DNA from 3 places in the Xenorhabdus griffiniae genome. Region 1 is predicted to be linked to each of the others. Evidence: predicted binding sites of a transcription regulator. Region 1 holds the regulator's gene; each other region holds the start of a gene.

What was found. Region 1 encodes LexA, which represses DNA repair genes until DNA is damaged. Its sites were predicted from a motif close to TNCTGTATGTACATACAGNA; they were not measured.
Region 2: sulA (SOS-induced cell division inhibitor SulA) is a predicted target of LexA. The motif match lies at 7,155-7,174, and genes of this name have one in related genera.
Region 3: WDV75_RS07945 (DNA translocase FtsK 4TM domain-containing protein) is a predicted target of LexA. The motif match lies at 3,213-3,232, and genes of this name have one in related genera.

What each region holds. Positions count from the first base shown of each region.
Region 1 is NZ_CP147737.1:3,829,749-3,838,246, forward strand. It holds gene WDV75_RS17130 (DUF1266 domain-containing protein) at 19-1,173, opposite strand; gene zur (zinc uptake transcriptional repressor Zur) at 1,587-2,099, shown strand; gene lexA (transcriptional repressor LexA) at 2,248-2,862, opposite strand; gene WDV75_RS17145 (diacylglycerol kinase) at 2,981-3,352, opposite strand; gene plsB (glycerol-3-phosphate 1-O-acyltransferase PlsB) at 3,490-5,958, shown strand; gene ubiA (4-hydroxybenzoate octaprenyltransferase) at 6,023-6,877, opposite strand; gene ubiC (chorismate lyase) at 6,925-7,431, opposite strand; gene pgi (glucose-6-phosphate isomerase) at 7,712-8,498, opposite strand, start outside.
Region 2 is NZ_CP147737.1:1,836,839-1,845,336, forward strand. It holds gene pqiB (intermembrane transport protein PqiB) at 1-953, shown strand, start outside; gene pqiC (membrane integrity-associated transporter subunit PqiC) at 953-1,558, shown strand; gene rmf (ribosome modulation factor) at 1,714-1,872, shown strand; gene fabA (bifunctional 3-hydroxydecanoyl-ACP dehydratase/trans-2-decenoyl-ACP isomerase) at 1,933-2,451, opposite strand; gene WDV75_RS08165 (Lon protease family protein) at 2,537-4,267, opposite strand; gene matP (macrodomain Ter protein MatP) at 4,578-5,027, shown strand; gene ompA (porin OmpA) at 5,088-6,206, opposite strand; gene sulA (SOS-induced cell division inhibitor SulA) at 6,563-7,135, opposite strand; gene WDV75_RS08185 (TfoX/Sxy family DNA transformation protein) at 7,376-7,999, shown strand; gene WDV75_RS08190 (nucleoside 2-deoxyribosyltransferase) at 8,131-8,498, opposite strand, start outside.
Region 3 is NZ_CP147737.1:1,770,686-1,779,183, reverse strand. It holds gene WDV75_RS07945 (DNA translocase FtsK 4TM domain-containing protein) at 1-3,038, opposite strand, end outside; gene lrp (leucine-responsive transcriptional regulator Lrp) at 3,282-3,776, opposite strand; gene trxB (thioredoxin-disulfide reductase) at 4,628-5,587, shown strand; gene cydD (heme ABC transporter permease/ATP-binding protein CydD) at 5,691-7,460, shown strand; gene cydC (heme ABC transporter ATP-binding protein/permease CydC) at 7,463-8,498, shown strand, end outside.

The DNA.
Region 1 (8,498 bases):
ATAGTATACATCAGGCTGTTAGTGCAAAACGCGGATTTCAGTATGGCTATATTCCTCATCCATGACTTCATCGTCGTCGAGTGGATCTTCCATTTGTTGATCGCGTAACATAGAATTGACCACATCAGCAAAACCCTCTTTCATATATTGCTCCATAAAGATACCTTTCGGGTTTGGCCAGGGTAATTGAGCCATCGGCCAGTCACAATGTTCCTTGTAAAACAAAAACGCTTTCAGGCGTCCTTTCGCTGTGTCAAAATCCCGACTCCAATAGGCATTACCTAACCGATAATTCGTATAGAATTCATCGAAGCTGCCAAAAATTTCATAAACATAATCAGCTGTTTTTAGTATATTTTTCCACGCCGTTTCTTCACTAATATAGCCCGCTGCAAAACAATTTCGGCTCAAAACAATCGCGCGCCAGAGATCGAATCCCCAAAGTAAAGCGGGCGGGCGTCCATTAATTGAGCGAGAACATTGTTGTACATATTCTTCTGGCTCTTCAATTAAACTGCCAAGTATTTTAAACATTTCGCCATCAGTAAAAACCGCATCAACTGCAAAGCGTTCTGAGTGTATTCCTGCCCATAAATCATGCACTACTTTCCAATAATCTTTTTCATTAAGTATTCCCCAATCTGCGTAGACTTGGGACTGATGAGGCTCTGCATCAGATAAGGGCAAGATACGGTATTGGTAATTATCGTGAGAAACTCGGCTTTTTAAAGGGTAATGTTCTAATGTTTCTGTCCAAAAACCCTCGTAATAACAGTTAACGATATGCAAACGCAATGCCTGACGCTTTTCTTCCGGTAAAACAGAATACTTTGCCTGTAAGTAATAACGTTTTTGTTCGGTAATAGGGAGATTTTTGATACGTTGGAAAGTATAAGTGGAGAGATATATACCAAGTAAGCTCAAGCCAATCATGCTAGCCCAAAGTATATATCCCTTTGAAGGTACGTTATTAGCATCAAAGATCAGTATCGTTATGCCGACCGATAATACCCCTAAAAAAAGTGTTGCAATCCAAAGAGCACTTAAGCCAATTACCTGAATAGGCTTGAGAAATGCCACGCCTTTTCTTTCCTTGAGGATATTTTTGATTATCCTAAAACCATTCACAGGAAATCTTCTATTATTCGGGTGGTTTTGCAATAATTCTTTCATTTTTAGTCCATGAATTAAGTAAGATGTATTTATACGCATTAAACTTCAAGTTGCAATTTACAACACGATATGGAACCTGATTCCCCCGCTTCGCGGGAATAAATTACACGCATATTGCAGTTAGATTGGTATATAATTTTAATTTTCAATATAATTATCCAGATAAATTAATTTAAATCCTCAGATATTATCCAATATTTTCAGTTTTATTTTCTCCGTTTTTTAGCCCATTTTATTGTTCTTATCCACGGATTAACTTTATTTTCAAGTATCTCATCATGACAAGTTAACCCCTCTTCTTCACCGCTATGTTACATATCAGACGAGAACCGAACATCATCTAGATCCCACTCTCAGGTTAAAAAACATGATAACATTAAAGTCATTAGCATCGGGTAGGTGTGAGAGGTGTAATGAAAACTATCAATCAAAAAAAGTTACTGGCACAGGCTGAAACAATCTGCCTGTCAAGAGGAGTTCGTTTGACACCTCAACGCCTTGAGATTCTTCGTTTGATTACTGAACAGCCTGGCGCGATAAGCGCTTATGATTTGCTGGATTTATTGCGTGAAGTCGAGCCACAAGCCAAGCCTCCAACAGTTTATCGTGGATTAGAGTTTCTGCTGGAACAAGGTTTTATTCACAAGATAGAATCCACAAACAGCTATGTGCTTTGCCATCATTTTGAAGAACCATGCCATACTTCGGCAATGTTTATCTGTGAATTTTGTGGCTCTGTGACCGAAAAGGATGCAAAGAATATTGAATCAGCGATTCAACAGTTAGCGCAAGGTACGGGGTTTCATTTACGAAATAGCGTGATAGAAGTTCATGGCCTATGTTCTTCCTGCCATGAGATTGAATCCTGCACGGAGCGCGATATATGTCAGCACAATCATTCGGTTGAAGAAAATAAAAAGAAATAAGAAAAAACATTTGCAGCCAAATTGGGCAATGAGGCGGTCATAACTGATATAATCATATATTTTTCAAGCTCCCGTTGAACTTAAGTTTAACGGGTTCTAGGAAAAATGACCGCCCCAGAATGGCAACTGCAATTATCCGCCTTTACAATCAGAACCAGTCCCCGCTACGAATAACGCCGACGGCCAATCCTTCAATAGTGAAATTCTGCTCGCTCAAATCAACAACAATAGGTTTAAATTCCGGATTTTCAGCAATCAGTTCAATTTTGTTTCCTGTTTGTTTGAAGCGTTTTACTGTGACTTCATCTTCAATACGCGCTACAATGACTTGCCCATTATGAACATCCTGTGTTTTATGCACAGCCAGTAAATCTCCGTCCATAATCCCAATGTCTTTCATGGACATGCCACTGACACGTAACAGAAAATCAGCGCTTGGTTTGAATAATTCAGGATCAACCTTATAATGGCTTTCGATGTGTTCCTGCGCCAGCAGTGGTTCCCCAGCAGCAACACGACCGATCAGCGGCAATCCTGCCCCTTCAGCTTCTTCAAGCAGCAAACGGATACCTCTGGATGCACCAGAGATAATCTCTATCACCCCTTTACGCGCAAGTGCCTTTAAATGCTCTTCTGCTGCGTTAGGTGAACGAAAACCAAGTCGCGCTGCAATTTCAGCACGTGTTGGTGGCATACCCGTTTGCGAAATATGGTCACGCACCAAGTCATAAACTTGCTGCTGCCTGGCAGTTAATGCTTTCATTTCGCCCCCTGTTTGTTTATACAGTCAGACTGTGAGTATATACAGGTAAAGTCGAATTGGGAACCTGTCAGCATGTAAAAGCAGCTAAATAACGTATTTGATGAAAAGATACGCGCCATCAATGCATAAAATGCGACCAGAAGATCATTCCCCAAATAAACAACGCCAAAAGCAGGGTGAGCAATACCGCCGCCGATCCCATATCTTTCGCTCGACCTGATAATTCATGATATTCACTACCGATACGATCGACGACTGCTTCTATGGCACTATTGAGGATTTCGACAATGACCACCAGCATAACAGAGCCAATCAGGAAGAGTCTCTCATGCAAGCTAAAATCTAAAGAAAATGCAACGATGATCGCAAGTATGGCCGCAATTGCCTCCTGCCGAAATGCCGCTTCATTTTGCCATGCAGCCCTGATTCCTTTCATCGAATACCCAGCCGCTTTAATGATACGGCTTAAACCTGTTGATTGATTTGCCATAAAAATTTTCTTTAATGAACTTAATGATTATATGGTTATATAACTTTTAGCTCTTATTATTGTCTTATTTCCACAGATCTCAAAATCTGTTTCTGGTATCCTTGCGATGCGTTGCTAACAAGAGGCTTAAAGCAGTTATGTCAGGTTGGCGTAAAATATATTATAAGTTATTGAATTTACCACTAAAATTATTAGTAAAAAGTAAATTAATCCCTACGGATCCTATTGCGGAGCTGCGTCTTGATACGACTCGGCCTATTTTGTATATACTGCCGTATCACTCAAAAACAGACTTATTGACTCTGCGTCAACAATGTCTGGCGCAAGATCTGCCTGATCCGTTGAATCCTTTGGAAATTAGTGATACACAGCTTCCCAGCTGTGTCTTTATCGATAACGGTCCACGTGTGTTCCGTTGTTATGCACCAAAACATGAATCTGTGAGAATTTTTCACTCCTATCTGGACTTGCACCACAATAATCCTGATCTGGATATTCAGATGGTGCCTGTTTCCGTCATGTTTGGTCGTTCCCCGGGACGCGAAGGGCAAGAAGGACATACCACGCCACAATTACGCTTGCTAAATGGCGTGCAGAAGTTTTTTGCCATCTTATGGCTTGGACGGGATAGTTTTGTCCGTTTCTCCACACCGGTGTCTTTACGTCATATGGCCGATGAGCATGGTACAGATAATATCATCGCCAATAAACTCGCCCGTGTAGCTCGGATGCACTATTCCCGCCAACGTCTTGCGGCCGTTGGGCCTCGTTTACCTGCCAGACAGGATCTGTTCAACAAGTTATTGACCTCAAAAGCAATAGAAAAAGCGATTGCTGATGAAGCCCGTAGCAAGAAAATCTCTCCCGAAAAGGCAAAACAGAATGCCATCAATATGTTGGAAGAGATTGCCGCAAATTTCTCCTATGAAACCGTACGCTTGACTGATCGGGTTTTAAGCTGGACCTGGAACCGTTTGTATCAAGGCATTAATGTTCATAACGCCGAACGAGTTCGCCAGTTGGCGCAGGATGGCCATGAACTGGTTTATGTTCCATGCCACCGCAGCCATATGGACTACCTTTTGCTCTCTTATGTGCTCTATCACCAAGGGCTAGTTCCACCACACATTGCTGCGGGCATTAACCTGAATTTCTGGCCTGCCGGTCCGATATTCCGTCGTCTCGGTGCGTTCTTTATCCGCCGTACGTTTAAAGGTAATAAGCTCTATTCAACCCTCTTTCGTGAATATCTCGGCGAGTTGTTTACCCGTGGTTATTCAGTTGAATACTTTGTCGAAGGAGGACGTTCCCGTACTGGTCGTTTGCTTGATCCCAAAACAGGGACGCTCTCCATGACCTTGCAAGCCATGCTACGAGGGGAATCTCGTCCCATCACGATTGTACCGATCTACATCGGTTATGAGCATGTGATGGAAGTGGCAACGTATGCCAAAGAGCTGCGCGGTGCAACCAAGGAAAAAGAAGGCTTTTTCCAGATGGTGCGCGGGTTGCGCAAATTACGTAATCTGGGACAAGGTTACGTGAATTTTGGTGAACCGATCCCGTTGACACAATACCTGAATCAGCATGTACCTGAGTGGCGTGACTCCATTGATCCAATCGAATCTCAGCGTCCAACATGGCTGACACCAACAGTCAGTAAACTGGCTGACAATATTATGGTCAATATCAATAATGCTGCCGCTGCCAATGCTATTAATTTATGCACTACGGCGTTATTGTCATCACGCCAGCGAGCGCTGACCCGTGAACAGCTTATTGAGCAGTTGGATTGCTATCTGCAATTATTGCGTAATGTGCCTTACACTGACGATATCACGGTGCCAAACCAAACCGCAGAAGAGTTGCTAGATCACGCTCTTATGATGGATAAGTTTGAGGTCGAGAAAGATAGTCTGGGAGATATTATTATCCTGCCACGTGAAAGCGCGGTATTGATGACTTATTATCGTAATAATATCCAGCACTTATTGATCCTGCCTTCCCTGATCACCAGTATTATTATGCATCACCGCCGCATTAGCCGTAGTGAATTGCTCAGACAAGTAGCGCTGATTTATCCGCTGATCAAGCAGGAACTTTTCATGCGTTACAGCAAGGAAACGCTTCCGGAGGTTGTCAATACCTTGATTGATGAGCTGGCACGCCAATGCCTTATCTGCAACAAAGAGCAAGGAATGCTGGTGCTAAATCCTGCGCGTATTCGCCCGCTGCAATTGCTGGCAGCCGGCATCAGGGAAACGCTGCAACGTTATGCCATTACGCTCTCTTTGTTGAATGCCACACCTGAAATTAGCCGTGGTGTACTGGAAAAAGAGAGCCGGATGCTGGCACAACGTCTGTCAGTGCTGCATGGCATCAATGCGCCGGAGTTCTTTGACAAGGCTGTTTTTGCCTGTTCAGTCAATACGTTGCGTGAAGAAGGTTATATTCAAGACAGCGGCGATATGATTACCACCAGTGCTCAAGAACTCTATCATGTATTGAGTGAGCTGATGTCACCTGAAATTCGTTTGACGATTGAAAGTGTCAGTATGCCACCAGAACAAAATGAACCTGTACAGGTAACACAAGATCAGCAATAACGACACCACGCTGGTCAGAAGATAACGGGCGGTAATCCGCCCGTTATCTAAACGCTACACCCTATTAGACATAGCTAAAAAAGATGCCGAGGAACAGAACTAAACCAACGTAGTTATTGTTCATAAAAGCGTGAAAACAGGCAGACCTTTCCCGATTTGTGATCAATTTTTGCTGATAAATGAATAATGCTGTTACCAGCAATACCGTCCAATAATAGATCCCGCCCAGATTCACCATCCCGCCAACGAAGACCAAAATGCCCAGCATGATGAATTGCAGAATGCCAATGATCAGTTTATCAAAGCGTCCGAAAAGTACGGCGGTCGATTTCACGCCGATTTTCAGGTCATCGTCACGATCAACCATGGCATACTGCGTATCGTAAATTACAGACCAAATGATATTGGCTAAAAATAACAGCCAGCATTCCAAGGGTAAGGATTCACTAACTGCGGCAAAGGCCATCGGAATTGACCAGCCGTAAGCCGCACCTAACACAACTTGTGGCAAGTGACTAACGCGTTTGACAAAAGGGTAAACACACGCCAATGCCAGACCAACGACCGACAATGCAATCGTCATTTTATTCAGTGTTAAAACCAGTGCGAAAGAAATGAGTACCAGTGTGGCAAACAAGATTTTGCTTTCTTTTTCGGTAATATCGCCACTGGGAAGAGGACGAGATTTTGTCCGTTCTACATACCCATCAAATTTTCTGTCTGCGAAGTCATTAATGCAACATCCCGCAGCACGCATGAAAAACACACCAAGAGTAAATATTAACCCTATGTGCCAATCTGGTATGCCTTTTGCGGCGATCCACAATGCCCAATAGGTTGGCCATAATAGTAATAATGCGCCAATAGGTTTATCAATACGCATTAAACGGCAATAAGCACGCCATTTATCTCGCGTCATACTAACCTTCAATCTATTTCTCCCCTTTAGTTCTGTTGATCTTAATTCTATTTATATACAGGTGAATTCGGTAAAAAAGTCTCTGTGAGCAACAGTGGCTTGCCTGACAGCCTCAACAAGGAACGGCGTGCCCAGCGATCCCCCTGCCGACCTATTTGAATATAATCCCGCGTTAAATTATTACCACTAAAAAGATAACGTCCAAGTGGCACAGTTCCGATATCAACCAATTTTTTATCTGGGCCTGTGAGTGTTTCCACTGGAATAATTGTACGCCCTAAAAGCCACGGGATGTTATCCCCATACAAAACAGTTTCACGTAACCAGTATTTTTCACTTATAGGTAAGTGCTTACTTTCATTATTTAACGCTTCCGGAGTGATAAAACCTTCCTGAAAAGGCATCACCGATACATTCTGACAATATTGTTCAAAACGACGTGTCATTGAGCCGGCTTCCATCAGCCAATCGAAAACAGATTCAGGAATGTGGTCAGTCTCATCTGGCGATAACCAGTAAATGGAGGGTGAAGTTAATATTGTGTCATCTACCATGTTATTTTCCCATTGCGGAGAATAGCAATTTCCCCGACAGCACAACGAATGGGGAGTGAGGATATCATGTTGCAGACCAATAAAATTAAAAGTTGATAACAAATTATGTAATTCACAAAAAAACTCACCTTAATAACTGTTATTAAGGTGATAAGAGATTATCCCAATCTAACTTCAAGATGCGTGTGATTTCTCCCCGCTTCGCGGGGAAAAATCAGGTTTCATAGTGTCGTAAATTGCAACTTGAAGTTTAATACGTATAGATAATAGGTAGTTCAGATTAACGCCATGCTTTGAATTGGTTAATCAGGCCATTTGTAGAGCTGTCATGGCTAGTTACAGCTTCTGCATCGTGCAGCTCAGGCAAGATACGGTTCGCCAATTGCTTGCCCAATTCTACGCCCCATTGATCAAATGAGAAGATATTCAGAATGGCGCCTTGAACAAAGATCTTATGTTCATACATAGCAATCAATGCGCCCAAACTGAATGGGGTAATTTCACGTAATAAAATAGAGTTGGTCGGACGGTTACCTTCAAACACTTTGAATGGCACAACATTCGCCACGTCTTCAGCATTTTTTCCTGCTTGCGCAAATTCAGCTTCCACCTGAGCCTGTGTTTTACCAAATGCCAACGCTTCAGTTTGTGCAAAGAAGTTAGAGAGCAGTTTACTGTGGTGATCGCTCACGGGATTATGGCTGATTGCTGGAGCAATAAAATCACACGGGATCAATTTAGTTCCCTGGTGGATAAGCTGATAGAACGCATGTTGACCATTAGTGCCAGGCTCGCCCCAGATAATCGGCCCTGTCTGGTAATTCACCGGATTGCCATTACGATCGACATACTTACCATTTGATTCCATATTGCCTTGTTGGAAATAGGCAGCAAAACGGTGCAGGTATTGGTCGTAAGGCAGAATCGCTTCAGTTTCCGCCCCAAAGAAATTGTTGTACCAGATACCGATCAGCGCCAGCAAAACAGGAATGTTCTGCTCGAAGGCCGTTTGCTCAAAGTGTTTATCCATAGCATGAGCGCCACTTAGCAGCTGTTCGAAATTTTCA
Region 2 (8,498 bases), 2.0 Mb from region 1:
CACAAGGTATACGGGTTGAAATGGCTTCATTATCAACCTTGTTTGGGGGCGGTGTTAGTTTTGATGTACCCAAAGGTTGGGAGCTGGGCGATCCAGTAAAGGAAAAGGAGATCTTTAAACTCTACGATAGCGAGAAAAGTATCCAAAACGCACTGTATACAGAACATACAGACTTTTTGTTGTTTTTCTCTGATTCTGTGCGTGGTTTACAACCAGGAGCGCCTGTCGAATTCCGTGGTATCCGGGTAGGAACGGTAGCAAGAGTGCCTTTTTATAGTGAAGATATTAAGCAGCGCATCGACAATGACTTCCGTATTCCTGTATTAATCCATATCGAGCCTGGTCGATTTGTGAAAGAGTTAGGTAATGGATTCAACACAGATAAAGAATTGAAGGACACTATCGGCAGGGGATTGAGAGCGACCTTGAAACCGGGCAATTTACTCACAGGTGCGTTGTTTATTGATCTGGACTTTTTCACTAATGAGGAACCCTGGAAAGGCCCCTATGAAATCGCGGGTTATAAGACCTTGCCTACAGTAAGTAGTGGTTTGGCGCAAATTCAACAAAAAGTCATGGCGGTGCTGGATAAGATCAACAATATGCCGATTGAACCGACGCTTGTTCAGGCAACACAGACGCTTAAAGAAAGTCAAAAAGCAATCAAAACAGCGCAGAAAACAATGGATGAATTAAATCGTATTCTTGCGAGTAAGGAAGCACAGGGACTCCCTAAAGATATACAAAATACATTGCATGAGTTGAACCGCAGTATGCAGGAGCTTCAGCCAGGCTCACCCGCTTATAGTAAGCTGATGGATAATATGCAACAGTTGGAACTGGTATTACGTGAATTGCAACCTGTTTTGAAGACGCTCAATAACAAGAGTAATGCATTGGTATTTGAAGCCGAAGCGATAAAAGATCCTGAACCCAAAAAGGCGCCTAACTGATGAAAAAATTGATTTCAAAATTGGCATTTTTTATTTCCGCCAGTGTGATTATTGTTGGAAGTGGGCTTATTGCGGGATGCAGCGGTAGCCAGCCACTAAAAACATATTATCAGTTACCGGTTCTGGCTAACCAGGTATCGCAGGAAGGCAAATTGGGAGCCAAACATGAACGGCAGTTATGGATAAAAAAAGTTAGCCTTTCTGACTACCTTGCTGCTCCAGGCATTGTATATCAGACAGGAGAGGTGAGCTATATCAATGCATCGAACCATTTATGGGCCAGCCCGTTGCAGCAACAGTTACAACAAATATTAATTTCAGAACTGAGTGCCGCATTTCCACATCGTTTGGTTTCTCAGCAGGAATTAGAAAAAGACGCAGATGCTCTGGATATCACAATAACTGCTTTTCACGGGCGCTATGATGGTCAGGTATTAATTGAAGGCTATTGGCTATTATCTAACCCAGACCGAGTAATTAGGCGGCCATTCAGCCTTAAGTTGAAACAGGAAAAAGATGGCTATGCTGAATTAGTGCTTACATTAGCTAAGGGTTATAGCCAGTTAGTCAAATCCATAGCCAGGCAACTCTCTTTGCAACATTAACCGAATATGCATAGCTTTGTGTGATATACATTTATGAGGGGAAATCACTAAATAGGTTTTCATAATACTCCTATCATTTTGAAACGCTATTTGGAGAAAACCGGATAAAAACGATCATTGTTTTATCTTCATAGTAACAAGTGAGGAAGTAAGGCATGAAAAGACAGAAAAGAGACCGTTTAGCAAGAGCACTTTCCAGAGGCTATCATGCGGGCATTTTGGGACGGCCACGGGAACATTGTCCTTATCATTCATTGGATGCCCGTTCGTATTGGTTAGGGGGATGGCGTCAAGCGCAAGAAGATCGTGTGTGAGTTAAGCAAAAGAACAAAACACCTCCGCTACTGCGGAGGTGAAACTATAATAACCGTTGATTAAAAGGCACTAGTATCCTTAAACAAGCCGACTTTCAAATCAGTCGCCGTATAAATCAGTTTGCCATCTACCAGAACTTCACCGTCAGCCAGGCCCATAATTAATTTGCGATTAATGACCCGCTTAAGATTAATGCGATAGGTCACTTTTTTGGCTGTTGGTAATACCTGGCCCGTAAATTTGACTTCCCCAACACCAAGTGCACGGCCTTTGCCTTCTCCACCGATCCAGCCCAGGAAGAAACCGACAAGCTGCCACATGGCATCCAGGCCAAGACAGCCGGGCATGACAGGATCATTAACAAAATGACAATCGAAAAACCACAACTCAGGGTTGATATCGAGTTCAGCCTCGATATACCCCTTATCGTAAATACCGCCGGTCTCTGTCATTTTTGTGACACGATCCATCATCAGCATATTACCAGAAGGCAGCGGTGGCCCATTTTCACCAAACAATTTACCTTGCCCAGAGGCTTGAAGTTCTTCTTTCGTGTAGGACTCTTGTTTTTTAAACATATTCTCAGATAGCCTTATAATCATGTAGGGCTAGAGAATAGCGTACACTTGTACGCCCAACAACTCCGATCAGATAACAATGGAGTCAATCTAGCCAGCGGAGAAACCAAGGAAGCCGAGGTCGTTCTTGAATATTAGCTTGTGTAATGCGTTCACGTATTATAGCTAACAAGTGTTCTTTTTGTGGATCATAATACGGAATACCCGTCAACAATGATATCGTTTCAGAAACATGCTCGACTGCCCAAATATGAAATTGCTCATTCTTTACCGCATCAATAACATCTTGATTTAAGCACAAATGTTGAACATTTGCGGTTGGAATAATGACACCCTGATGACCGGTTAGCCCTCGGTAGTGACATATACGGAAGAAACCCTCAATTTTTTCATTGACGCCACCAATAGGTTGGACATAACCAAATTGATCGACAGCACCAGTAACGGCAATTTGTTGATCGATAGGTTGTTGTGACAACGCGCTGATGAGAGCACATAATTCGGCGAGTGAAGCACTGTCTCCGTCTACTTCACCATAGGATTGTTCAAATACAATCGAAGCGGAGAACGGTTGTGGTTGCTCTAATTTCAATTCAGAAATTAAATAAGCCTGCATGATCATCATACCCTTTGCATGAATATTGCCGCCTAATTCAACCTTGCGTTCTACATCGGTAAATTCTCCATCCCCTAAATGGGCAACACAACTGATACGGGAAGGTTCACCTATTGGATCAGGATGGCCAGGATACTCGAGTACGGATAACCCATTGATTTGGCCGATAACTGAACCTTGCGTGTGAATCAAGATCTGGCCTTTTAGCATTTCATCTATGCTGCGTTCAGCCAAATAACTATGACGCCAGATGCGATTATCTTCCGCTTGTTGCAGAGAATGTTTGGAGATCTGCTTTTCCTGCTGATAATTGGCTGCGGCTGCCAATTTTTGCTGTATCCATTGAAGATCCAGAGGTAACCGGAATTGATCTTCTGTGTAACGGGTAGCAAGTTTAATCAACTCAGGCCAGGCATCGCTACTTAATGGCGGCAAGTTTTGTTGCTGAATGATGCCATTAACGTACTGGCACCATCTTGTCAGGTCATCTTCTGCATGGAAGGGCATATCCAGTTCAAATTCGCCATACAATGCGCTGCTTGCGAGTTCAGGTTCAATGGCCTGTAACTCTTCAAGACTGAGCCTGTCACCAACTAAAATCAGACGCAGATCCAATTCCATGGACGGTATCGGCAATGGCAGGGAACGATTTTCATCATGTGACAGCCAGTCAAAACGGCGCTGAATAATCATCTGCTTGAGACGAACCCACATCAATGGCTGAGAAAGCAGGGTGCGCAGAGGCAAAATCAAAATACCACCATTGACTTGATGGATAAGGCCTGGTTGCAGTTGAAGTATTCCTTGGTGTGTATAGACATTGCCAAATAATTGCTCTGGTTCAATCCATTCGCGGTAAGCCACGCGTTCAGTTGGTGCAAAAATCCCTTCCCCGGAAGCGTGCCAAGTGATGGTTTGATGCTCTATCTGGTAATAACCACCGATATTGGCACGGCTTTCCGGCAGCAAAGAAGAAACAGTATTGGATAAAAGAGACAGATAAACATCACTCTCTTCTGCTTTCAGCAGCATAAAAGGTTGACGCAGGGAGGCTTGACAGAAAAGGGATAACCCACTATGCAACCTGGGTTGAACCACATCCACTGTGATGGGGATCAATTCAGCGATAGAATTAAAGAGTGCCTGATAAGGCGCATTGTTTGGCTGTAATGCCTGCCAGTCTAGTTTTATATTCGTCAAAGTGATAGCTACATCATATAGTGAAAAGGGAAACGTTTATTATACAAGATTAGACAATGAACCAACATGCCAGAATTTTGTAATAAACGACATTTGAGCCAGTGCTTTCATTGCTTGTAAACTATGTCAATATTCTCTGTTGTTATATACACATTAAACTTCAAGTTGCAATTTACAACACGCTATGAAACCCGATTTTTTCCCGCTTCGCGGGAAGAAATCACACGCATCTTGAAGTTAGATTGGTATAGGCAATTTAAAGAAATAGTTGCTATGCTTGATCTAAGTTACGCTGTCACTGAGAGATGAAATGAAATATCAACAATTGGAAAATCTGGAATGTGGCTGGAAATGGGCTTATTTAGCAAAAAAACACCGTGAAGGTGAGCCGATTACTAAATACATTGAAAAAAGTGCTGCGCAAGATGCGATCAATGAATTGATGAATTTAGAACGTGAGCCAGTCAAGGTACTGAAATGGATTGCTCTGCATATGAATCCGGATTTGTCCAACCGAATGAAACAAACGATTCGGGCACGGCGTAAACGTCATTTTAATGCTGAACACCAACACTCGCGTAAGAAATCTATTGATCTGGATTTTCGTGTTTGGCAGCGGCTTTCAGCACTATCCCGACGTCGTGGCAATACCCTGTCAGAAACAATCATACAGCTATTGGAAGATGCTGAATATCGGGAAAAGTATACTCACCAAATGTCGAGTTTAAAGCAAGATCTGGAAGCAATATTAGGGAAATAAGTCTACCGATAAAAAACCCCATTAAAAATGGGGTTTTTTAATAACTTGATTAGAATAGCATTATTGAGCCGCTTTTGGCTGAGTCACAACTTCAGTAGTGCCCTGAATGTTGATGACTACGCGACGATCTGGAGCCAGGCAGTCGATAAGTTTAGAACGAACTTTAATTTTGTCACAGGTAGAGCCAGTGACAGGGTTTTCTTTACCGCGGCCTTCTGCCTGGATACTATCTGCCGGGATACCTTTAGCAACCAGATAATTTACCACAGACTGAGCACGTTTCTGAGACAGTGGCAGGTTGTAATTTTGGCTGCCGATACGGTCAGTGTGACCGACTACCAGAACCTTGCCCTGGGTTGGATCGATTTTAGCCAGGTGGTTATAAAGGTTGTCCAGTTCGTGCTGACCTTCTGCTTTCAGTGTTGATTTGTTGAAATTGAACAGAACATCAGAGCGCAGGGTAAAGCTCTTGCTTTCAACGACAGGCGCTGGTGCTGGCACAACTGGAGGTGCGGCTGGGGTAACGACTGGCGCAGCTTCATCTTGTCCGAAACGGTAGGAAACACCCACACTCAGCAGGCCGTTATCTGGGCGGGCACCAACGGTAGTAGCATCACCGATGTTGTTAACCCACTGATAGTCCAGACGGGTTGCCAGATTTTTGGTCAATGCGTATTCGACACCAATCGCGGCCAGAGGAGAAACACCTTTGTCATCGTTTTTCAGTCTACGTTGATCTTTTGGACCGGTTCCAGCTAATGCATTGGAATTGTAGGTCGCTGAGGAATCTGCACGCCATAACATACCACCAAGGCGGGTATAAATATCCAGATTGTCCAGCACTGGGTAGCTCAGTTTAGTCGTCAGTTGAATGCCCTGGGCACGGAAAGCACCATTATCAGTGCTACCTTTATAAGCGATGCGCCCTAACCAATCGTAACCTAATTCAAAGCCCAAGTATGGGGTTGCTTGATAGCCGACATAAGCACCCGCACCTAACTGGTTTTTATGGGGAGAACCATTGCCAATTCGGTTATCATAACCATTACCGTAGAAATTTACGTCATGGTATTGAGACCAACCCAGCTTAGCGCCGGTATACCAAGTGTTGTCCTTTGGAGCTGCTTGAGCAACAGTTGCGAAAGCTGCTACTGCCACTGCGATAGCTGTCTTTTTCATTTTACGCCTCGTTATCATCCAAATAGGCAATTGGCTTTAAAAGCCTTATTGTTAGCCACTGGTTAAAATGTTCTGTTAGGTTACCATGCTTTAATCAGAAGATGTGTTCTGAAATATAAGAGCGGTAAGCACAATGCCCTAAACTGTGTAAAGTCTACAACGAAGTTAAAAAGTTACAAGTACACTGTGACTCATGACACAAAAAATTTAATTAACGACTGACAAAACATAAGTTTTTTTGACGAATATTTACAATGCTTACCGTATTAATATATTGATTTTCATTACAAACAATAATCATTGTCAATGAGTAGCTTATTTTTCGTAAAAAATATTGAGATTAATCCTAATTTAAGTCAATGATAATAGTATGAGTAAATTTGTAGCTTATTCGCTTGTGCCATAAACGGATGTGATAATTTTTGTGGTCGCATAATAAAACCGAGAGTAATACCCCTTTGTGCGGCTATTTGTAGCGTATTTAATTGATATTCTGATAATTCCGGTAACCAACCTAATACAATACTATAATTGCCGCTTGCCAACGCTTTTTCCATGGCACTAATTGAAGCAACAGGACGGATTTGGTTTAGCTGGACAACTTTATTTAAGGGAAGTCCGGTATCTATTAACCATTGGCGGCTTAACTTCTTATTAGGATTTAGCCAAAGTAACCAACGATTTTCCTTTCCTGACTGGTGCAATAAAGGAAGAAGAATGTGATTAATGACTGGCTGGTGTTCATTGTAAACCAGTTCACTGACTATGCCCTTTATCGTGTGTGAGGTGTATTGATGTGGTTGTGCAAAAGACACGCTTTTCATGGTCATCCCAACCATTTTTTTGTCTGTTTTATGTTCGTTCACTGTTGTGCTGGCTGCTGCTGTTTTTTTCTCAGTGAGAGATCTCCATGCTGATCGGGTGTTCATAATGTTCCTCGCCACAATAAACTGTATATTTATACAGTATAACGCTATTTGATTAAAAGCAAGCCTCTTTTTTTCAAAGCGCTTCGCAAAAATTTACAGAAATTAGGATTTTTCGGGCTTAACGATTGGCAGTTGAAAATAGATTGCGTATGGTTTTAATTAATTGTTCTGGTTATCTATTTTATTAATAGAAGGCATGATTAAACATTACTTTGGAATGTGATTCATGGAGTGATAAAAATGTTTTTATCTGGAGCTCGTTTTGTTCAATTGCAACATGGTGTATCTTCACTGGGAAAACTTAAGAAGAAATCTCAATTTGGCGGTATTGGGTTATTAATTGATGATGTTTTATTTGCCATCAGTTCTGATGGAGAGCTTTATTTACGAGGAAATAGTCACGCTGAGATATTATTTAAAGCCAAGGGAATGGAAAAATTTATTTATTCAAAAAGAGGAATACCTGTAACATTGCGGTATTACCGTGTTAATGAATCAATTTGGCAGGATCAAACAAAATTATTTGAATATGTAAATTTAGCCTACCAATACACAATGAAAGAAATGATTAATAGACAAAAAATACCGCTTAGACTTAAAGATCTCCCTAATTTAGGGATCGTTTTAGAGAGGCAGTTATGGAAAGTAGGTATTTCTAAAGTCGAAGAATTAAGAATATTAGGGGCAAAAGCGACTTACCTTAAACTCCAGCAGAACCGAAAAAAAACAAATATCAGTTTGTTGCTTGCATTAGCAGGTGCAATAGAAGGCTGCCATGTTGCGGTATTACCAGAAAAATTACGTGATGAATTAATTAGCTGGCACAGCGAGCTGCTTCACTATAATTCAGATAATCATCCATAATGAGTGGATAGGGGCGTTAGCCCCTCAAACTTCAAGTTGCAATTTACAACACGCTATGAAGCCCGATATCTCCCCGCTTCGCGGGGAGCTATCACACGCATTTTGAAGTGAGATTGGTATATATCTTGGTTTCATGCGACGGCTGAAGATTTTGGGGTAATTTCCTTTTCCAGAATAGATTGAATCGTATGGCTTAATATAGCCGGATCATATACAAAATCATTCAGGGAAATATGATGAACTTGAGCAATAGCAGACAAACCTTTTAATAGATGGCTGGCCGAATTATCAAAGGGTTTTTCGGTGACTAAGATGATTGGACGTCTTAAGGCGGAAGCCCAACCCAATTCAATATGGGTACCATCTGTTCTCATTAACTGTTTCTGTTGGGGGCAAACGGGTAAAATGGCAACAAAAATGTCACATTGTTCCATCCATTGGCGGTCCCGCTGGGAAACTTCCTCTGGCGTAAATAAGTGTGTTGTTCCGCCAAATTGTT
Region 3 (8,498 bases), 2.1 Mb from region 1:
TGCACTTCTTGATCGCGCACAAATGCTCCATGAACACGTACAGGAATGGAAGAGTTTGGTGCCAAATAAAGCATGTCCCCCATACCAAGCAATGATTCTGCACCACCTTGATCAAGAATGGTACGGGAATCTATTTTACTGGATACTGTAAATGCAATGCGTGTCGGAATATTGGCCTTAATCAGTCCGGTGATAATATCAACAGAAGGACGCTGAGTTGCCAATACTAAGTGGATACCTGCCGCCCGTGCTTTCTGAGCCAAACGTGCAATTAATTCTTCCACCTTTTTCCCAACCGTCATCATTAAATCAGCAAATTCATCAACCATAACAACGATATAAGGCTCTTTTTTCAGCATAGGATGCGTTACATCCATACTGTCACCTGGTTTCCAGAACGGATCAGGGATCGGTCGCCCCATATTTTCGGCTTGCTTAATCTTGTCGTTATAGCCCGCAATGTTGCGCACTCCTAAAGCTGACATCAGCTTATAACGTCGCTCCATTTCATTTACGCACCAACGCAATGCATTGGCTGCATCTTTCATATCAGTGACAACTTCGGTCAATAAATGTGGAATGCCCTCGTAAACCGATAACTCAAGCATTTTCGGATCAATCATAATAAAGCGAACATCCTCTGGTTTCGCTTTATACAGAATACTGAGGATCATCGCATTGACCCCTACCGATTTACCCGAACCTGTCGTTCCTGCTACCAGTAAGTGAGGCATCTTACCCAAGTCAGCCACAACTGGCTGTCCTGCAATGTCTTTTCCTAAGACGATAGTTAACGGTGAAGGGTTATCACGGAATTTCTCACAGTCCAAAACTTCCCGCAGATAAACTGTTTGGCGTTTTTTATTGGGTAATTCCAAACCAACATAAGGTCTGCCCGGAATAACTTCCACAATACGAACCGCTACCGCTGAAAGTGAACGAGCAAGATCACGTGCTAAGTTAGAAATACGCGAAGCTTTGACCCCAGGCGCTAAATCTAATTCAAATCGTGTAATGACAGGCCCTGGAGAGAATCCAACAACATCCGCTTTAACGCGATAATCATTCAAACGCGCTTCAATTAGACGCGAGGTTTGCTCAAGCGCAAACATATCAACCGGTTCTTCTTCCGCCGGTGGTTCGGCCAAAAGATCCAAAGAAGGCATCGGCGTCGTTGGTTTTGGCAATGGCTGATCATTGCGTATCAAAAATGGATGGAACAAGCTATCTTGCTGCGGTTGCTGCGGTTGCTGCGGTTGCTGCGGTTGCTGCGGTTGCTGCGGTTGCTGCGGTTGCTGCGGTTGCTGCGGTTGCTGCGGTTGCTGCGGTTGCTGCGGTTGCTGCGGTTGCTGCGGTTGCTGCGGTTGCTGCGGTTGCTGCGGTTGCTGCGGTTGCTGCGGTTGCTGCGGTTGCTGCGGTTGCTGCGGTTGCTGCGGTTGCTGCGGTTGCTGCGGTTGCTGCGGTTGCTGCGGTTGCTGCGCAAAAATATGCTGATCTCTCGATTCATGAGAATCAAGAGGAGTCGCTATATTTTTTTCCTGAACTTGTTGATTCAGTGGCTCTGTTGGCATAAATACAAATTCAGCAGGCTCAGGTTGATTTAGTTGGTAACGTTCACGTTGCTGTTGCTCAAATGCTATCCGCAACGCTTCTTCCTGCGCTTTTTGTTCATCGATTATGGGCTGTTCGTTTACTATTTGTTCGTCTATGGTCTGCTTATCTACGCTATTTTTTGTAGGCTCATCAGCTACCACTGGTTGCTTATGTATCAGCGTACTTGCTTCACGAGACTCTGACTCTCTGTTTCCTTCCTCAAAATCAGCACCATAGCGCTCACGTTGCTGCTTGAGGAATTGCTGACGCAACATGTCTTGCTGTTGGGCATCCATTCGCTGTTCATTAGCTTCTGCAACCTGCTCATTCTGCCTCTCTTTTTCTTTCCGTTGCATGTGCTCTGCCAAACGGTGAGAAGGCACTTTAATACCATACAATTCGCGACGGGTTGGGATCCTTACAGGATTAGGGCGTGGCATTTCAGGCCCAATACCTTGTTTAATCTGTGGATTTTTCGTCACAACCGCAGAGGTCGCGATATCCGTTGCCGCATCTTTTAAATTGACATTATCCTTTGCAGGAAGAGTAAACGTATCTGTTACATTATCATCTTGTAAATGCGTATTCGTGCCAGCAGAACTGTTTGTGGATAGATTTGAAATAGCCTGAGAAAAGTCATCGGATTGTGGATTTGTATCTGATTGGTCATCATCTGGCAATTCAAAAGAATAGTGAACAGGTTCTTGTTCCTGAAGTTGATCCAATGCTGGCGAGGTTGATGCAGGCTGTAACGCTGAATCTGTATCAGCTAATTCGGCTAACGTTGGAGCTGTCAGTAATACATCATCTTCATCTAGCGTTTCAGTAGATATAACCATTTCATGTTTATCTGCCTGCTCCGCATGTTTTTGTTCACTGGCTGAGCGTTCGGAAGCTAACGTATTTTCTAAATCATTTTCATCATATTCAGCATTATTGCGACCACGATTGACGACAAAACTCAGCGAATCCAGAATCACTGCACCAATTTTTTCTGCAATCGTAAGCCATGACCATCCGGTAAACAATGTGAACCCAACGCCCCACATACCAAGCAGAGCCAAAGTTGCTCCCAGGATGTTAAACCAAGGCAGAATCGCATTGCCGAACAAATTGCCAATGACGCCACCAGCAGCAAAATCATTTAAATCATCAATATTGAGAGCAGCCAAACCACATGATGTCAGTATCAGGGCCAAAGCACCAATGACACGTAATGCAAGTGTGAAGAAATCAATGTACTCTTGCCTATCTTTCTGACGGAAAGCATTCCAACAACCTAACAACATAAACGGCGGGACTGCATAGGCAAGAATACCAAATGCCGAGAATAGCGTGTCAGATAACCAAGCACCAACACTGCCACCCCAATTGTGGACGGGTTCATGCCATGATGTCTGTGACCAACTGGGATCAGATGGATTAAAGCTGATAAGCACTACCATCAAGTACACAGCACAGATAGCAATAACCAACAGAACGGCTTCCAGAAGCCGGCGGCCACTGCTTATCTTCTTTAACTTAACACGTTTGTCTTCTGTATATTCCTGGTTCAAGAAAGGCTCTCCAGGTTTTTCTGTTGATTAAACGGAACAACGCTGAGGGGAGCTCAGCGTTGAAACTGTATGCATAAACAGGAGTGTACCTAAGTTTTTCCTGTTTTGCATCTGTACATTTTAGATGAAAGCTTAACGAGTCTTAATCACTAAACGATTACTCTGCTTCACTTCTTCCATTACAACATAAGTACGGGTGTCATTAACACCAGGAAGACGTAACAGAGTTTCTCCGAGCAATTTACGATATGCAGACATATCTGGCACGCGTGTTTTCAGCAAGTAGTCAAAATCACCAGAAACTAAATGACATTCTTGGATTTCTTCTAGTTTCTGAACAGCAGTATTGAATTGTTCAAATACATCTGCTGCACCGCGGTTCAGCGTAATTTCAACAAATACCAGCAATGATGCATCCAAATAATGAGGATTCAGCAAAGCCGTATAGCCAGAGATAAAACCCTGACGCTCTAAACGACGCACACGCTCCAGGCAAGGGGTTGGTGACAAACCAACTCTCTTGGATAATTCCACGTTAGAAATACGGCCATCTTTTTGCAACTCGTTAAGGATATTACGATCTATACGATCAAGATCTTTTCCTGGACGCTTTTTATTATCTATCATCTTATTGCTCTCTCTTTAATATTCCTACACCTAAAACATTTTCCCTATCTCTTTCAACCAGTTGAGCTGGAAAAGATGTCTTCAAAGGTTAACGCTTAATCTGTAACCAAGGTTTAAGGACTACTACAACTCTAGAAACAATCTTCCAGAATACAATTTCCCAGACCATTATCTCCCAGAATTCGATTAATTATCCCTTTTGCTTTCCAAGTTGCTGCTATGTTAGCTGTGCTCACTCACCCCAATCACTCAGTTACTCATATATCAGCCACTCATCACTTATATTAGTTTCTATGCGCTTGAGGTTTTGTTCCCTTGCCGCCGCACTACAACTTGAAATCCATTAGGAATACGACACGATTACCAGAACTTTGTCTCTCAGAAACATCATTTCCCAGAACACTATCTCTCAAGATACTAGCTCCTAAAACACTAGGTTTTTCAGAAACAGCTTAACGGCAATTTTTATATTCTATGAGAAAATCACCCACACTAGTTTGTCTATTTTATAGAAACAATTGATTAGCAAGAGAGATAATTATCTCTTACACAGATGTTTTCGCAAATGCACAGCCGATTGTCAAAGTAAATGAACAAAAATCAGAACAACCTACCAAATAAATTTTCAGTAAATCGTTTCGATAGCTTGTTTTATGTCTCATATGTATAAATGGCGTTCAATTCAGAAAGTTAAACAATCATTTCTTACAATACGATTACATCATAGTTACTATCTATCGGTAAAATCGTTAATAACATGAATATTTTATCTGATAATCGCTTTTTTTAACTTATTATTTCTCCTACAATCCCCCAAATCTGCAATATGCGATAATGGAAATGAGGTATTCATGAGCACAGCCAAACACAGTAAACTTATCATTCTTGGCTCAGGTCCTGCTGGTTATACCGCTGCTGTGTATGCAGCCCGCGCTAACCTAAATCCCGTCCTCATTACTGGGGTTGAAAAAGGCGGCCAATTGACCACCACGACTGAGGTTGAAAACTGGCCCGGCGATCCTGAAGGGCTGACTGGCCCTGGCTTGATGGAGCGCATGTTCCAACACGCCGAAAAATTTCAAACAGAAATTATTTCTGATCATATTCAGAAAGTTGATTTCTCAAATAGACCATTCCGCTTATTTGGTGATGATCAAGAATATACCTGCGATGCTTTAATCATCGCGACAGGTGCTTCAGCCCGTTATCTCGGATTGCCTTCGGAAGAAGCTTTCAAAGGCCGTGGTGTATCAGCTTGTGCAACATGTGATGGATTTTTCTATCGCAAACAAAAGGTTGCCGTAGTCGGTGGAGGCAATACTGCCGTTGAAGAAGCACTGTATTTGGCAAACATTGCCTCTGAAGTACATTTGATTCACCGCCGTGATACTTTCCGTTCAGAGAAAATCCTGATTGACCGTATGATGGAAAAAGTGAAGAACGGCAACATTATTCTGCATACTGATCGTACGTTGGATGAAGTTCTGGGTGATGATATGGGTGTGACAGGCATCCGCATTCGTGATACGAAAAGTGATAATACCGAAGAACTGGATGTTACCGGCGTTTTCATTGCCATCGGCCATAGTCCAAACACGGGTATCTTTGACGGTCAACTGGAACTGGAAAACGGCTATATCAAAGTCCAATCTGGCTTGCATGGTAATGCCACCCAGACTTCTATTCCAGGTATCTTTGCCGCTGGAGATGTTATGGATCATGTGTATCGCCAGGCCATCACCTCAGCAGGTACAGGCTGTATGGCGGCACTGGATGCCGAACGTTTCCTTGACGGGCTGGCAACCAAATAATCTATCTTTCCCTAAAGCGCTATTCCGGTAGCGCTTTTTAACAGGTAACATACAGCTTGTTTTGATATTCCGTATCATCACCCGCTAATCAGAAATTTTTCTTATGGACAAAACAAGACAATCTGAACTTGTTCGATGGCTAAAACAGCAAACTGCACCTGCCCGTCGGTGGCTTCGTTTATCAATGCTGCTTGGCTTAATCAGTGGATTGCTGATTATTTCCCAAGCCTGGCTCTTGGCGACAATTCTGCAAGCCCTGATTATGGACAATGTTCCCCGTGAAAACCTTATTGACCAATTTCTCATGTTGGCTGCAACTTTTACATTACGGGCGATTGTCAATGCCGTTCGGGAACGTGTCGGATTTATTTGTGGCAAAGTTGTACGCCAACAAATTCGCAATATGGTATTGGATAAACTTGAACAACTAGGCCCTATGTGGGTTAAGGGGAAACCCGCCGGCAGTTGGGCAACCATTATCCTGGAGCAGATAGAAGACATGCAGGATTTCTATTCTCGCTATCTACCGCAAATTGCTCTTGCTACCATGATCCCTATCTTAATCCTGGTTACTGTATTTCCAATTAATTGGGCCGCAGGATTGATTTTATTTGTAACCGCGCCATTGATTCCGCTATTTATGGCATTGGTGGGGTTAGGCGCCGCAGATGCCAATCGGCGCAATTTTGTTGCCCTCAGCCGTTTAAGCGGTAATTTTCTCGATCGTTTACGGGGTTTGGAAACTTTACGCCTGTTCCATCGAGGAGAAGCGGAAGTTGAACAAATCACCGAGTCAACAGAAAGTTTTCGCCGCAGAACGATGGAAGTTCTGCGCATGGCATTTTTATCTTCGGCGGTTTTAGAATTTTTTGCCGCAATCTCCATTGCCGTTGTTGCTGTTTATTTTGGTTTTTCCTATTTGGGAGAATTGCACTTTGGTAGCTATGGTGTGGGGGTTACGTTGTTTGCCGGTTTCCTTGCGTTAATCCTGGCACCTGAGTTTTTTCAACCACTGCGCGATTTAGGTACGTTTTATCACGCCAAAGCCCAGGCAGTCGGCGCGGCAGAATCGCTCTTCACCTTACTTAGCAGCGATGGAGAACAGGCAGCAAGTAGCGGTGAGAAAACATTATCAGATAATGAACCCGTTACCATTGAGGCCAGAGAACTGGAAATTATGTCTCACGATGGACATCGTCTTGCTGGTCCTTTGCATTTTACCATTGATAAGCGTCAGCGGATTGCTCTGGTTGGAAAAAGTGGGGCGGGCAAAAGTTCGTTGATCAATGTATTGCTGGGATTCTTGCCTTATCATGGCTCCTTGAAAATCAATGGCATTGAGTTGCGTGAACTCAGTCTCGCTAAATGGCGTGAACGCTTAAGTTGGGTTGGACAAAACCCATACCTGCCAGAACAGACTCTGCTCGACAATATTCGTCTTGGCCAATATGACGCAACGCAAGCACAACTCCGTGATGTGATGGAACGGGCTTATGTCAGTGAGTTTATTAACGACCTTCCAGATGGCATCAATACGGTGATAGGTGACAACGCTGCTCGTCTGTCTGTCGGACAAGCCCAGCGGATTGCGGTAGCACGAGCATTGTTAAATCCTTGCCAATTATTGCTCTTAGACGAACCCGCCGCCAGTCTTGATGCCCATAGCGAACAGCGTGTGATGATGGCTTTAAATCAGGCCTCGCATCAACAAACCACATTATTGGTCACTCACTTGCTAGAAGAAACACTATCATATGACCAGATTTGGGTAATGGAAAATGGATTGCTTATCGAACAAGGTGATTATCAAACTTTAAGCCAGTCTCAAGGTGTATTTTCTCGTCTGTTATCTCACCGTAGTGTGGAGCTTTAATCATGCGTGTATTACTCCCATTTCTCGCACTCTACCGCCGCCATTGGTTTCTCATCAGCTTAGGTATGGTATTGGCGATTGTGACGCTGCTAGCCAGTATTGGATTGCTAACACTCTCTGGTTGGTTCCTTGCTGGCACAGCCCTGGCTGGGTTCGCGGGGTTATATACATTCAACTATATGCTGCCTGCCGCCGGTGTTCGCGGGGCGGCCATTTTTCGTACTGCTGGTCGTTATGGTGAACGGCTGGTCAGCCATGATGCTACATTCCGGGTATTAGCACATTTACGTGTTTTTGCGTTTCAAAAAATACTCCCTCTTTCTCCTGGCGGTATTGCTCGTTTTCGTCAAGGTGAGTTGTTAAATAGGCTTGTTGCGGATGTCGAAACATTGGATCACTTGTATCTGCGGGTTATTTCCCCTGTCCTCGCCGCATTCGTCGTCATTCTCACTCTAACCTTTGGCCTGAGCTTCCTTGATACCCCCCTCGCCTATACTATTGGCGGTATTATGTTAGGGATGTTGCTGATATTACCTTATGTGTTTTATCACGCAGGAAAACCTTATGGCAGAAACATTACTCAACAACGCGGCCAATATCGTACATTACTTACCAGCGCCTTACAGGGGCAAGCTGAATTAAGCGTGTTTGGCGCACTCAAACGCTTTCGTCAATCCATGGCAGAGATTGAAAATGACTGGTTGAAAAGCCAGCAAAAACAAGCCAGTTTGACCGGCCTTTCACAAGCTATCATGATTTTTTCCACCGGTATGACAGTGACGCTGATACTGTGGCTAGCGGCGGCAGGTGTGGGAGAAAATAGTCAGGCAGGTGCATTGATCGCACTGTTTACATTCTGCACTCTTGCTGCGTTTGAAGCACTTGGACCAGTCAGCATGGCATTCCAGCACATGGGGCAAGTCATTGCATCTGCAACTCGGGTTTCTCAGTTGATGCACCAAAAACCGGAAGTCACCTTCCCTTCTCATGGACCGCAAGCAAATAGCGAGATAAGCCTTGAAATAAAAAATGTTGATT